One region of the Polaromonas sp. P3_B1 genome, then DNA from elsewhere that is predicted to be linked to it. Evidence: predicted binding sites of a transcription regulator. Region 1 holds the regulator's gene; the other holds the start of a gene.
The links. Region 1 encodes sigma-54, which starts transcription at its own class of promoters, with help from an activator protein. Its sites were predicted from a motif close to TGGCANGNAANCTGCTTT; they were not measured.

Region 1 (5,755 bases):
CAGCGACGCTGCGGAAGCCAAGAAGAACAAGGACTGGAATCCCAACGCGCCGCTGGCCGGCAAGAACCAGCCCAAGCCGCCGGCCGCACCGGCAGCCCCTGAACCGAACGGCGTCGCCGTTCCCGACCCCGCCGCGCCCAAGGCCGCCGCTTCCGCGCCCGCCAAAACCGCCGCCGCCAAACCCGCCCCTGCTGCCGACCCGCTGGGCGACTTGGCCAAGGCCAAAGTAGAAGGCCTGTCGTCCAGCCCCAGCGCGGACCCTTTCAGCTATTTCATCCAGGCCGGCGCCTTCCGCACGCCTGAAGACGCCGAACAGCAGCGCGCCAAGCTGTTGCTGCTGGGCATGCAGGCCAAGGTCAGCGAGCGTGAACAAGCCGGCCGCACCGTATACCGTGTGCGCCTTGGACCCTTCGACAAAAAGGAAGACGCCGACAAAGCCAAAGAGCGGCTGGACAACAACTCCATCGAAACGGCGCTGGTCCGTGTGCAGCGCTGAGCATTGAGGCGATAAGCTGAACTTTTAACGGCGCGGGTGTACAAACCCCTGTGCCCCGCACCATGAGGCCGCCGTCCGCAGGGACGGCCCACCCAACATTTCCGTCATACCAGGAGAAGAATCTGATGCAACGCCGTGAGTTTTCGTTTTCAGCCGCTTCGGCAGCCGTCGCCAGCCTCGGTGGCATCGCCGCCCTGCCCACGCTGGCGCAAGCCCAGGCCAGGGCCTTCAAGGACGGCGCCGATTACGTGTCGCTGGACAAGCCCGCGCCCACCGAAGTGCCCGCCGGCCAGGTCGAGGTGGTGGAGTTCTTCTGGTACAGCTGCCCGCATTGCAATGCCTTTGAGCCGACGCTTGAAGCCTGGATGAAGCAGGCCCCCAAGGATGTGACCGTGCGGCGCGTACCGGTGGCTTTCCGTCCCGACTTCGAACCCCAGCAACGCCTCTTTTACGTGCTCGAGGCCATGGGCAAGGTCGAGGAACTCCACAAAAAGGTGTTTTACGCCATCCACGTGGAGAAATTCGCGCTCAACACCGCCGACTCCATCGCCACCTGGGCCGAAAAACAGGGCCTGGACAAGGCCAAGTTCGTCGAGATGTACAACTCCTTCACCGTCACCACCAAGGTGCGCAAGGCTACGCAGCTGCAGGACATCTACAAGGTTGACGGTGTGCCCGCGCTGGGCATTGCCGGGCGCTACTACACCTCGGCCACCCTCGCGCAAAGCATGCCCCGCGCGCTGCAGGTCACGGACTACCTGATCGCCCAGTCCCGCACCAAGAAATAAGGTAGCACCCCCGTCCGGACTCACTTCGTGTAGTCCGTTCCCCCCTCAAGGGGGCGGGCGCCCGCGGTCTGGCAAAGCCAGTCCCGCGGCCCCCACTGATAAATACCTCCCGCACCCTCCTGAACTCTTCAACCAGCATGAGCCGCGGAACCGGCCTTGGCCTGTCCTGAGCCTGTCGAAGGGCCGGGCCGCAGGCGGGCGGCCCCCGAGGGGCTGGAGCCCGCGGCTCCAAGCCTGCCTGCGCAGGCTTGGACGGGCGACAGAGGCGAAGCGTCTCGCGAGCCGCGGCCTGCAAGGCCTCGCGACGACACGAAGTGCGAGAGCGTGGGGGCCTTTTTATTCCCGTGCAAGCCATTCCCACAGCTTGCATGGCTACAATGGCCGAACCCAAAGCAGCAAGATTCGTGCCTTATGAAACACCCCCTTTACTCCCTCATCCTGCCGGCCGCTTTGGCGCTGGGGGCGGCGTGTCCGGCCTGGGCCGAAAAAGCCGACCGGGACAAGCCCATGAATGCGGAGGCCGATGCCCTGCGCTATGACGACCTGAAGCAGACCAGCGTGTTCACCGGTAACGTGGTGATCACCAAAGGCACCACCATCGTGCGCGGCGCACAGGTCGACGTCAGCCAGGATCCCGAGGGCTACCAGCAGGCGGTGGCCATCGCGGCGCCCGGCAAGCTGGCCTTCTACCGCAAGAAGCGGGACGGCGTGGACGAATACATCGAAGGCGAAGGCGAGCGCATCGAATACGACAGCCGCGCCGACCTGGTGAAATTCATCAAGCGCGCCGTGGTGCGCCGCTACAACGGCGCCACCCTGGTGGATGAAACCACCGGCTCCGTGATCGTCTACGACAACAACACCGACGTCTTCACCGTGGACGGTGGAAACCGCACCGCCACCAACCCGAGCGGGCGCGTACGCGCCATGCTGTCACCGCGCGCCGCCGCCTCGGCACCCAACGCAGTGCCAGCGGCCCCGCCGGCCGCCCTGCGCCCCAGCACCACGCTGGGCAATGAAAAGAACTAGAAAGAACCTGCACAGATGGATGTGGTGACTGACACTTCGGCGGCCCGGGCCGCAACCCCCAGCCGCCTCGTTGCACAAGGGCTGCAAAAATCCTACGGCAGCCGCAAGGTCGTGCAGGATGTTTCGGTGGCCGTGCAAAAAGGCGAGGTCGTGGGCCTGCTGGGCCCCAACGGCGCCGGCAAGACGACTTCCTTCTACATGATCGTGGGCCTGGTGCGCGCCGATGCGGGGGAGATCTCCATCGACGGCCAGTCGGTCGAGCACATGCCGATCCACTTGCGCGCCCGCCTGGGCCTGAGCTACCTGCCGCAGGAAGCCTCGATTTTCCGCAAGCTCACGGTCGAAGAAAACGTGCGCGCCGTGCTCGAGTTGCAGCTGGGCGCGAATGGCAAACCCCTGGGCCGCGCCGACATCGAATCGCGCCTGGATGCCCTGCTGCAGGACCTGCGCGTGGACCATTTGCGCAATTCGCCGGCACCGGCGCTGTCGGGCGGCGAACGCCGCCGCGTCGAGATCGCGCGCGCCCTGGCGACCCAGCCGCGCTTCATCCTGCTTGACGAGCCCTTTGCCGGCATCGACCCCATCGCCGTGATCGAAATCCAGCGCATCATCGGCTTCCTGAAGTCGCGCGGCATCGGCGTGCTGATCACCGACCACAACGTGCGCGAAACGCTGGGCATCTGCGACCACGCCTACATCATCAGCGACGGCCATGTGCTGGCCCAGGGCACGCCGTCCGAGATCGTGAACAACGCCGATGTGCGCCGCGTGTACTTGGGCGAGCACTTCAAGATGTAGAGATGGTTTCCCCCTTGTTGTTCATCGCGCTTAACGTGCGGGCTTCCGAGAGTGCCGTCGCCACATTGACACGCCTGCCATCGTCTTTCAAGCGGGGGCCGTGGAACTGGCTTTGCCAGGCCACAGGCGCCGCCCCCTGTAGGGGGGAGGGTGCTACACGAAGTGAGCATCCAACGGGGGGGAGTCCTTGAAACAAGGCCTCTCGCTCCGCGTCTCGCAGCATCTTGCGCTGACGCCCCAGCTGCAGCAGTCGATACGGCTGCTGCAGCTCTCGACGCTGGAGCTGAGCCAGGAGGTCGAGCAGATGCTCGACGAAAACCCGTTTCTCGAGGTGTCGGACGAAACCGCGGTGCGCGAGGAGTTCGGGCTGGAGCATGTCAACACGCCGGTCAGCCAGGACAGCCGCGAGTTTGAATCGGCTGCGGAATCGACGGCCGGCGGCGGTGCGGAAGACGCAGGTATTTCCACGGCCGCTGAAGCCGAGCCCAGCGCGGAGCCCAAGCTCGAGGAAAGCTGGGAAGGCGACGGCACTGTCGAGACCACGCCCGACGACAGCGAATGGGGCAGTGATGCGCCGGCGCGCAAGAACAACAATGAAGAAAGCGATGCCGAGGCCTCCGACCTGGCGGGCGCCCATGAGTCGCTGCAAGACCATCTGCACCGCCAGTCGCTGGGCCTGCGCCTGTCTGAGGAAGACCGCGCGGCCCTGCATTTCCTGATCGAGTCGCTCAACGATGACGGCTACCTCGAAGACAGCCTGGCCTCGCTCGCGGCCGGCCTCGCCGGCGGCGACCTGGAGCAGGCCGAGGACCTCGAGCAGCGCTTTGCCATGGCGCTCAAGCTGCTGCACCACATGGAGCCGGCCGGCGTGGGTGCGCGCAACCTGGCCGAATGCCTGGGCCTGCAATTGCTCGACTGCAAGGACTGCGAAGAGACCCGCGCCGCCATTGCCGTGTGCAAGCATCCGATGGAACTGCTGGCCAAGCGCGACGTCAAGCGCCTGAGCTACCTGTGCGGCTTCACTGAGGCCGCGATCAAGGGGGCGATCGCGGTGATTGGCAGGCTCGACCCCAAGCCCGGGCGCCGCTTCGTGAACGTGGAGCGCAACCTGGTCGTGCCCGACGTCATCGTCGTGAAGTCGGGCCGTGGCTTCAAGGTCACGCTCAACGGCGACGTGATGCCGCGCCTGCGCGTGCACGACATCTACGCCAACGCCCTCAAGCAGCACAAAGGCCAGGACGGCCAGGCGCTGCAGCAGCGCTTGCAGGAGGCGCGCTGGTTCATCAAGAACATCCAGCAGCGCTTTGACACCATCCTGCGCGTGAGCAGCGCCATCGTCGAGCGGCAGAAAAATTTCTTCACGCACGGCGAACTCGCCATGCGCCCGCTGGTGCTGCGCGAGATCGCCGACGAGCTCGGCCTGCACGAATCCACAATTTCGCGCGTGACCACCGCCAAATACATGGGCACGCCCTTCGGCACCTTCGAACTGAAGTATTTCTTCGGCTCCGCCTTGGGCACCGAAACCGGCGGCAACGCCTCCAGCACGGCGGTGCGCGCGCTGATCAAGCAGTTTGTCTCCTCCGAGAGCACCAAAAAACCGCTCAGCGACAACCAGATTTCCGAGATGCTCAAGGAGCAAGGCATCGAATGCGCGCGCCGCACTGTGGCCAAGTACCGCGAGGCCCTGCGCATCGCGCCGGCTAATTTACGCAAATCACTCTAGCCGCGATCAGGCAGCGCTGCCCCGTCCCTCAAAGTCAGTCATGAACCAACTTCAACTCTTTTTACCCTGCGCCGCGGGTGTCGAAACACTGCTGGCCGCCGAGGTGCAGCGCGTCACCGGCCTCCAGGGCAAGGCCTGGCGCGCCGGCGTGCAGTTGCAGGCCTCCTGGCGCGACGCGCTGCAGCTCAACCTGCACAGCCGGCTGGCGCAGCGCGTGCTCATCGAGCTGCAGCACAACCAGTACCGCAGCGAGCAAGACCTCTACAACGCCGCCGCCAATGTGGCGTGGGAGATCTGGTTCACGCCCCAACAGACCTTCAAGGTAGAAATCACCGCCCAGCACAGCCCGCTGACCAGCCTGAACTTCGCGGCGCTGAAGATCAAGGACGCGATTGCCGATCGTTTTCGCGCGAAGTTCAACGACGTGCGGCCCAGCGTCGACACGCGCTGGCCCGACGTGCGCATCTACGTGCACCTGACGACGGACACCGTCACGATTTACATCGACACCTCGGGCGAGCCCCTGTTCAAGCGCGGCTGGCGCGCAGACAAGGGCGACGCGCCGCTCAAGGAAACCCTGGCCGCCGCGATGATCGCCGCCAGCGGCTGGGACCAGCTGTGCAAGGACGGTGTGCCGCTGTACGACCCTTGCTGCGGCTCGGGCACCATCGCCATCGAAGCGGCGCAGATCGCCTGCAATATCGCGCCCGGCATCAACCGGCGCTTCGCCTTCCAGAAGTATTTGCCCTTCCAGGGCCATGTGTGGGACGGCCTGCTGGACCAGGCCGAAGCCGCAATCACAGCGCCCGCGGCGCCGGTATTCGGCAGCGATGTGTCGTTTCGCATGGTCGACTTCGCTGAACGCAACGCCGAGCGCGCCGGCGTGGCCAACGCGGTGGAGTTCCGCGGCGGCGACGC
Region 2 (8,033 bases), on a different contig from region 1:
CAAATCCAGCGAGGTTGAGTCGCGGTCCGGATCCGGCCCGGCCATGGCTGACAGCAGCAGGGCGCAATCGAGCGCGCTGCGCGCCATCGGGCCGGCCTGGTCGAGGCTGGAGGCGAAAGCCACCATGCCGTAGCGCGAGCAGCGGCCGTAGGTGGGCTTGATGCCGGTGATGCCCGTCAGCGAGGCCGGCTGGCGTATCGAGCCGCCGGTGTCGGTGCCGGTGGCCGCGGGCACCAGACGCGCGGCCACGGCGGCGGCGGAGCCGCCCGAAGAGCCACCCGGAATGCGGCTGGTGTCCCAGGGGTTTTGCACGGGCTTGTAGGCGCTGTTGTCATTGCCCGAACCCATGGCGAACTCGTCGCAGTTGAGCTTGCCCAGCGTGACCATGCCGGAGCCCTCGGACCCCAGGTTTTTCACCACCGTGGCGTCAAAAGGGCTGCGGTAGTTTTCGAGCATCTTCGAGCCGGCGGTCGTCGGGAAGTCGCGCGTGACGAACACGTCCTTGTGCGCCAGCGGCACGCCCAGCAACGGCGTGCGTTCACCAGCGGCCAGGCGCGCATCGGCCGCCTTGGCCTGGGCCAGGGACACATCCGCGTCGGTCGCCAGGAAGGCGCCGAGCTTTTCCTGCTGGATGCGGGCCAGGAAGTGCTGCGTGGCTTCAACGCTGGAGACTTCGCGCGCGGCCAGTTTGGCGGCGAGTTGCGCGACGCCCAGGTCGTGCAGCGCGGTGTTGTTTGTGGTGGCGCCGCTCATTCGATCACCTTGGGCACAAGGAACAGGCCGTTTTCGACGGCGGGTGCGCTGACCTGGCTGGCCTCGCGCTGGTTGGGTTCGCTGGCGATGTCTTCGCGCAGTCGCAGGGCGACTTCGCCGATCACTGCTGCCGGGTGGGCCAGCGGCTCCACCCCTTCGGTGTTGACGGCCTCCATCTGCTCCACCAGGGCGAAAAAGCCGTTGATCTGGCTCAGGGTGTGCTCGACTTCGTCAGGGCGCAGTTCAAGCCGCGCCAGGTTGGCGACGCGGGCGATGTCTTGGGGTGTCAATGCCATGGGTAAAAATGAAGGAAAAATACAGCGGAATCCGCGGAAGTGACGGGAGAAAATTCCGGTGAAAAAGGGGGCTGAAACGAGGTGTAAAGCTGAAAAAACGGGCTGGCTAAAGCTATTGATCTATAGGGGATGCGTTATTATCCCGCCTTTGGTGTGAAATCAGGGTTGGATGCGGGCTTTAGGTGCTTTTTAGATGCCAGAAGCAGATTTCAGAGCGCCTCTGGCCCAACTTCCCCATAATTGCTGATCAATAAAAAGGCGATCGAGCAACGAAGTTCGCTCATGCCCCAACCGGACCCCTGCATATGTTTGAAGCATTTCGTCGGTATTTCTCCACCGACCTGGCCATTGACCTCGGCACAGCCAACACCCTGATTTTTGTACGCGACCGCGGTATTGTGCTGGATGAGCCCTCCGTCGTCGCCATCCGCCACGAAGGCGGCCCCCAAGGCAAGAAAACCATTCAGGCCGTCGGCCACGAAGCCAAGGCCATGCTCGGCAAGGTCCCCGGCAACATCGAAGCCATACGCCCCATGAAGGACGGCGTGATCGCCGACTTCACCGTGACCGAGCAGATGCTCAAGCAGTTCATCAAGATGGTGCACCCGCGCAGCCTGCTCAAGCCCAGCCCGCGCATCATCATCTGCGTGCCCTGCGGCTCGACCCAGGTTGAGCGCCGCGCGATCCGCGAAAGTGCCCTGGGCGCCGGCGCCAGCGATGTGTACCTGATTGAAGAACCCATGGCCGCCGCGATTGGCGCCGGCCTGCCGGTGTCCGAAGCCAGCGGCTCCATGGTCGTCGACATCGGCGGCGGCACCACCGAAGTGGGCGTGATCTCGCTGGGCGGCATGGTCTACAAAGGCAGCGTGCGCGTCGGCGGCGACCGTTTCGACGAAGCCATCATCAACTACATCCGCCGCAACTACGGCATGCTGATCGGCGAGCCCACCGCCGAAGCCATCAAGAAGAGCATTGGCTCGGCTTTTCCGGGTTCCGAAGTCAAGGAAATGGAAGTCAAAGGCCGCAACCTTTCCGAAGGCGTGCCGCGCAGCTTCACGATCTCCAGCAACGAAATCCTCGAAGCCCTGACCGACCCGCTCAACAACATCGTGAGCGCCGTGAAGAACGCACTGGAGCAGACCCCGCCCGAGCTGGGCGCCGACATCGCCGAGCGCGGCATGATGCTGACCGGCGGCGGCGCCTTGTTGCGCGACCTGGACCGCCTGCTGGCCGAGGAAACCGGCCTGCCGGTGCTGGTGGCCGAGGACCCGCTGACCTGCGTGGTGCGCGGCTGCGGCATCGCCCTGGAGCGCATGGACCGCCTGGGTTCCATCTTCACCTCGGAATAAGCCACACCGTACTTCATGTCGCAAGCCGGGGCATGAAGCGGGGCCAGCTTGACAGCGAACCATGCCCTTAGGAACCCTTGACAGATCCCCGCCGCCCTTTTTCAAGCAGGGGCCGTCGGCGCTGTCCAAGCTGATGTTCTTCAGCGCCCTGTCGCTGTTCCTGATGGTTGCCGACACCCGTTTTCGCATCACCCAGCCGGTGCGCGCCGCGCTGGCCACCGCGTTGTACCCGGTGCAATGGGTGGCGCTGCAGCCGGTGCGCGCCATCCGCGGCAGCGGCGAGTATTTCACCACCTTGAACCAGGCCAAGCTGGCCAGTGAAGAGGCCGGCCGCAAGCTGGCCTTGCAGTCGATGCGCGCCGGCCAGGTCGAGCAGCTGACCCAGGAAAACAACCGCCTGCGCAAGCTGCTGGGCCTGCGCGAGCAGCTGGGCACGCCGGTCATGGCCGCTGAGGTGCTGTACGACGCGGCCGACCCCTACACGCGCAAGGTGATCATCGACAAGGGCATGGCGCAGGGCATTGACCTGGGCTCGCCGGTGCTGGACGAGTCCGGCGTGCTGGGCCAGGTCACGCGCGTGCATCCGCTGGTCAGCGAGGTCACGTTGGTGGTGGATCGCGACCTGGCCATTCCGGTGCTCAACGTGCGCACCGGCGCCCGCAGCGTGGCCTATGGCGACCCGGCCGCCTCGGGCAGCGGGCTGGAGCTGCGCTTCATGGGCAGCAACTCGGATGTGCAGCAGGGCGACCTGCTGACCACCAGCGGCGTGGACGGCGTCTACCCGGCCGGCCTGCCGGTGGCGAAGATCAGCCGCATCGAGCGGCGCGCCGAATCGGCCTTCGCCAAGATTTACTGCGCCCCGCAGGCGCTGGTGACGGGCGCGCGGCACGTCATGGTGGTCAAGCCCGGCACTGGACAGATCCCGCCCCGGCCCGAGGCCACGCCTGAGGCTGCGCCCAAGAAGAAAGAGAAAGGGGCGGCCAAATGATCATGCGATCAGGCCAGCAGCTGCTGCTGCCCGCCAACCCGGTGTTCATCTGGTGCAGCCTCATCGCCGCGCTGCTGCTGGACATGCTGCCCCTGGGGCGCGTGCCCTGGATGCCCGACTTCCTGGCCCTGGTGCTGGTGTTCTGGAACGTGCACCAGCCGCTGCGTGTGGGCATAGGCGTGGCCTTCATGTTCGGCCTGGCCATGGATGTGCACCAGTCCTCGTTGCTGGGCCAGCATGCGCTGTCGTACACGGCGCTGAGCTTTTTCGCCACCATGATCCATCGCCGCCTGCTCTGGTTCACCGTGCCCTCGCAGGCCCTGCAGGTGCTGCCGCTGTTTGCCGTGGCGCACGGCGTGGAGCTCGTGATCCGCATGATAGGCGGCGGTATTTTCCCGGGCTGGATCATGCTGCTGGCGCCCCTGGTCGAGGCCTTGCTGTGGCCCATCGTGAGCGTGCTGCTGCTGGTGCCGCAGCGGCGGGCGCCGGACCGGGATGAGAACAGGCCGTTATGAGGCCCCCACGGTCGCTCACTGCGTGTAACTCCCTGCCCCCCGAGGGGGCCGCCCGCCTGCGGCCTGGCAAAGCCAGTTCCGCGGCTCATGCTGGCTTGCTTCGGCTCGCTTCGCATCGCCCTTGCCTTGACGGGGGGAATCATGCGCCTTGCAGGCACTTTGTGCGGGCTGTAGAGTCGCACCACCATGACTGAGTTGCGCAACGTTGAAGCCGACCTGTCGCGTTTTCGCGCGCGGGTGCTGGTGGCGAGCTTTGTGGTGCTGTGTGCATTCGCGTTGCTGGCGGCGCGGCTGGTGTACCTGCAGGTGTACCGCCATGCGGACCTGAACGAGCAGGCCGAGAGCAACCGCACGGCCATCGTGCCGATCGTGCCGAATCGCGGGCTGATTCTGGACCGCAACGGCATTGTGCTGGCGACAAATTACTCGGCCTATACGCTGGAGATCACGCCGTCCAAGGTTGAGAACCTCGAGGAAACGATTGCCGCGCTGGAAAAGGTGATCGACATCCAGCTTCGCGACAAGCGGCGCTTCAAGCGGCTGCGTGAAGAGGCGAAGAACTTTGAGTCGCTGCCGATACGTACGCGGCTGACCGATGAGGAAGTGGCGCGTTTTGCGGCGCAGCGTTTCCGCTTCCCGGGCGTGGACATCAAGGCGCGGCTGTTTCGCAGCTATCCCTATGGCGAGCTGGGCAGCCACGTGGTGGGCTATATAGGCCGCATCAACCAGGCCGAAAAAGAAGCCATCGAGGACAGTGACGACGAGGGCAATTACCGGGGCACCGACTACATCGGCAAGCTCGGCATCGAGCAGAGCTTCGAGCAGCAACTGCACGGCACCACCGGCGTCGAGCAGGTGGAGACCTCCGCCGGCGGTCGTGCCGTGCGCAAGCTGGCGACCAACCCGGCCACGCCGGGCCATACGGTCATGCTTTCGGTGGACATCCGGTTGCAGAAACTGGTGGAAGACATGTTCGGCGACCGGCGTGGTGCGCTGGTGGCGCTGGACCCGAAAACCGGCGACGTGCTGGCCTTCGTCAGCAAGCCGACCTTTGATCCCAACCTGTTTGTCGACGGCATCGATACCGAAAGCTGGCAGGCGCTCAACGAGTCCATCGACAAGCCGCTGCTCAACCGCGCATTGCGGGGCACCTACCCGCCGGGCTCGACCTACAAGCCCTTCATGGCCATGGCCGCGCTGCAGACCGGCGCCCGTGACCCCAGGACCATCATCAACGACCCCGGCTTTTACATGTTCGGCGGCCGCCGCTTCGGCAGTCCCGAAAACGAACGCGGCGGCCCCATGGACATGAACCGCGCCATCGTGGAGTCCAGCAACGTGTATTTTTATTCGCTGGCCAACGAGATGGGCGTGGATGCCATCCACGACTTCATGAAACCCCTGGGCTTCGGCCAGATCACCGGCATCGACATCAACGGCGAGGTGCGCGGCATCCTGCCCAGCCAGGCCTGGAAACGCGGTTACTTCAAGAGGCCGGAGCAGCAAAAGTGGTTTCCCGGCGAAACCATCTCGCTGGGCATCGGCCAGGGCTACAACAGTTTCACCATGCTGCAGCTGGCGCAAGCCACCGCGACGCTGGTCAACAACGGCATCAAGCACAAGCCGCGGCTGGTGATCGCCACGCAGGACTCGATGACGCGGGCGCTGACCCCGCAGCCCCTGGCGCCCGCCGAAGACCTGGGCTACAAGCCGGAAAACGTCGCCATCGTGCGCAAGGGGCTGCTCGGCGTCACCCAGGGGGGCACCTCGGCTCGGGTGTTTGCGGGCGCCGGCTACACGAGTGGCGGCAAAACCGGCACCGCCCAAGCCGTGACCATGGCCGCCAAAGGTAAATACAACAGCGCCAAGATGGAAGAGCACCAGCGCGACCACTCGCTTTACATCGCCATGGCGCCGGCGGAAGAGCCCAAGATTGCGCTGGCCGTGATCGTGGAAAACGCCGGCTGGGGTGCGGGCGCTGCAGCACCGATCGCGCGCCGGGTGTTTGACTTCATGTTGATGGGCCAGTATCCCACCGAGGAAGACATGGCGGCGGTGCAAAAAGGCCAAGCCGGGGCGCCCATAGGCAAACCACGTCGCATCGCCGATATGGCGGCGATGTTGCCGGGCGGCGCCGCAGTGGCCGCACCGGAGGCGTCCGGCGCCGCCGCCGCGCCCGTCAAGCCGGCGGTGCTCGCCTTGACCCAGGTGGCCGGCCGCAGCGCGTCGCCGCAGCCTCCCGCCTCGGCGGCAGGGCGTTGAGGCTCCGCCGCCAACTCGCGGGGCCATAAAAAAAGCGCTGGGGTTACCAGCGCTTTTTGCGGCAGGGCATCTTGTGGAATGCCTTGCCACTTGTGTACTTCTAGTGGCTCTCTCGTGTCTCCTCGGCTCCTCGCGTTGCGAGCAGCGAGGCTCGTCAGCAAGTCATCCAATGTAGCCCGTGCACTGGCTTAGTGCATTGGGGGTTTCCCGCCCCCGAACCCCGCGCAGCATGCCCGCAGCCGTGCCGGGGCACGCCACACCATGGCGCCCGCCTGCACCGTCTGCACGCATTTGTAATTAAAACTGTCTAAAAACCCCGCTACCAACCACTGGCATGAGTTATGCCTTTGCCCTCCGAATGTTACGGATTGTTGGCTGATTGCAAGAAAGGCGGGCATGTATGCACTTGAAGAGCTTTGCGGCGTGGGGTCTGTCGATCTGGGTCTGCATGGCCTGCCACCAGGCCATGGCACAAGCGCCCGCCGCACCGGCCGCCGCTTCCGCTTCGGCCGCGGCTGCGGCCAGCGCGGCCTCCGAAGCCGCAGCGACCGCAGCTGCTCCCACGGCACAGCCGGCGCCCCCCGCGCCTGCGGCGCCGGCTCCCGTGGCGGCCGCATCAGCCCCGCCGCCTCCCGCGCCCCTGACCCAGCCGGGCCTGGTGGGGGCCGAAACTCTCAACGGTGCCGACACCGCCTGGATGATGACGTCCACCGCGCTGGTGCTGCTCATGACGCTTCCGGGCATCGCCCTCTTTTACGGCGGCATGGTGCGCAGGAAAAGCGTACTCAATGTCATGGCAAGCGTCGTCGCCATCTGTGCTGTCGTGAGTCTCTTGTGGTTTGCCGTCGGCTATTCGATCGCTTTCACGCCCGGCAGCGGTGCCTGGGGCCATTACCTGGGCGGTGCCGAGCGCTTCTGGTTTGCCGGACTTGACTATGTGAAGGACGCGCAGAAGGTCGCGGTCAGCCACGTCGCGCCCAACATCCCGGAATCGGTTTACGCGATGTTCCAGCTGACCTTCGCCATCATCACCGCGGCGCTGGTGGTCGGCTCTTTTGTCGAGCGCATGCGCTTTTCGGCGATGCTGATTTTCATGTCGCTGTGGACGGTCGTCGTCTATGCCCCGATCGCCCATTGGGTGTGGGAGCCCAACGGCTGGCTGGCCCGCATGGGCGCGCTGGATTTTGCCGGCGGCTCGGTGGTGCACATCAATGCCGGTATCGCCGGGCTGGTCTGTGCCTATGCGCTCGGCCCGCGCCGCGGATACGGCCGTGAGCCCTTCACGCCCTTCAACCTGGGCCTGACCATGGCCGGCGCCGGCATGCTGTGGGTGGGTTGGTTCGGCTTCAACGCCGGCTCCGCCGTGGCCTCCGACGGCCGGGCGGGGCTGGCGATGGCGGTCACCCACATCGCGGCCGCGGCCGGCGCCCTGTCGTGGATGGCGGCCGAGTGGGCGGTGCGCGGGCGGCCCTCGCTGCTGGGCCTGTGCTCGGGCCTGGTGGCCGGCCTGGTCGCGATCACGCCGGCCGCCGGTTTTGTCTCACCGCGCGCGGCGCTGGTGTTCGGCGTGGCCGCCGGGCTGGCCTGCTACTGGGGTGCCACCGGCCTGAAGCGCCTGCTCGATGCCGACGACTCGCTGGACGTGTTTGGCGTGCATGGGGTGGGCGGCATTGTGGGCTCACTGCTCACCGGCGTGTTCGCCAGCAAGGCCATCTCGGGGGCGCAGGGCAATGTGCTGACGCAGGCCATAGGCGCGGGCTCGGTCATGCTGTACAGCCTGTTCATGACGGCGCTGGCCCTGTGGATCACCTCGCTGATCGTCAGCCTGCGCGTCAGCGAGGCTTCCGAGAGCGACGGCCTGGACATCACC

Region 2: the regulator sigma-54 is predicted to act here: its motif matches at 6,494-6,511, upstream of AC1DXS_RS02635 (ammonium transporter).

Annotation. Positions count from the first base shown of each region.
Region 1 covers NZ_JBFUGK010000001.1:140,410-146,164, reverse strand. The annotation lists gene AC1DXS_RS00655 (SPOR domain-containing protein) at 1-496, shown strand, start outside; gene AC1DXS_RS00650 (thiol:disulfide interchange protein DsbA/DsbL) at 622-1,284, shown strand; gene lptA (lipopolysaccharide transport periplasmic protein LptA) at 1,696-2,313, shown strand; gene lptB (LPS export ABC transporter ATP-binding protein) at 2,329-3,111, shown strand; gene AC1DXS_RS00635 (RNA polymerase factor sigma-54) at 3,299-4,837, shown strand; gene AC1DXS_RS00630 (THUMP domain-containing class I SAM-dependent RNA methyltransferase) at 4,878-5,755, shown strand, end outside.
Region 2 covers NZ_JBFUGK010000003.1:37,097-45,129, reverse strand. The annotation lists gene gatA (Asp-tRNA(Asn)/Glu-tRNA(Gln) amidotransferase subunit GatA) at 1-753, opposite strand, end outside; gene gatC (Asp-tRNA(Asn)/Glu-tRNA(Gln) amidotransferase subunit GatC) at 750-1,049, opposite strand; gene AC1DXS_RS02655 (rod shape-determining protein) at 1,355-2,398, shown strand; gene mreC (rod shape-determining protein MreC) at 2,460-3,386, shown strand; gene mreD (rod shape-determining protein MreD) at 3,383-3,901, shown strand; gene mrdA (penicillin-binding protein 2) at 4,088-6,163, shown strand; gene AC1DXS_RS02635 (ammonium transporter) at 6,564-8,033, shown strand, end outside.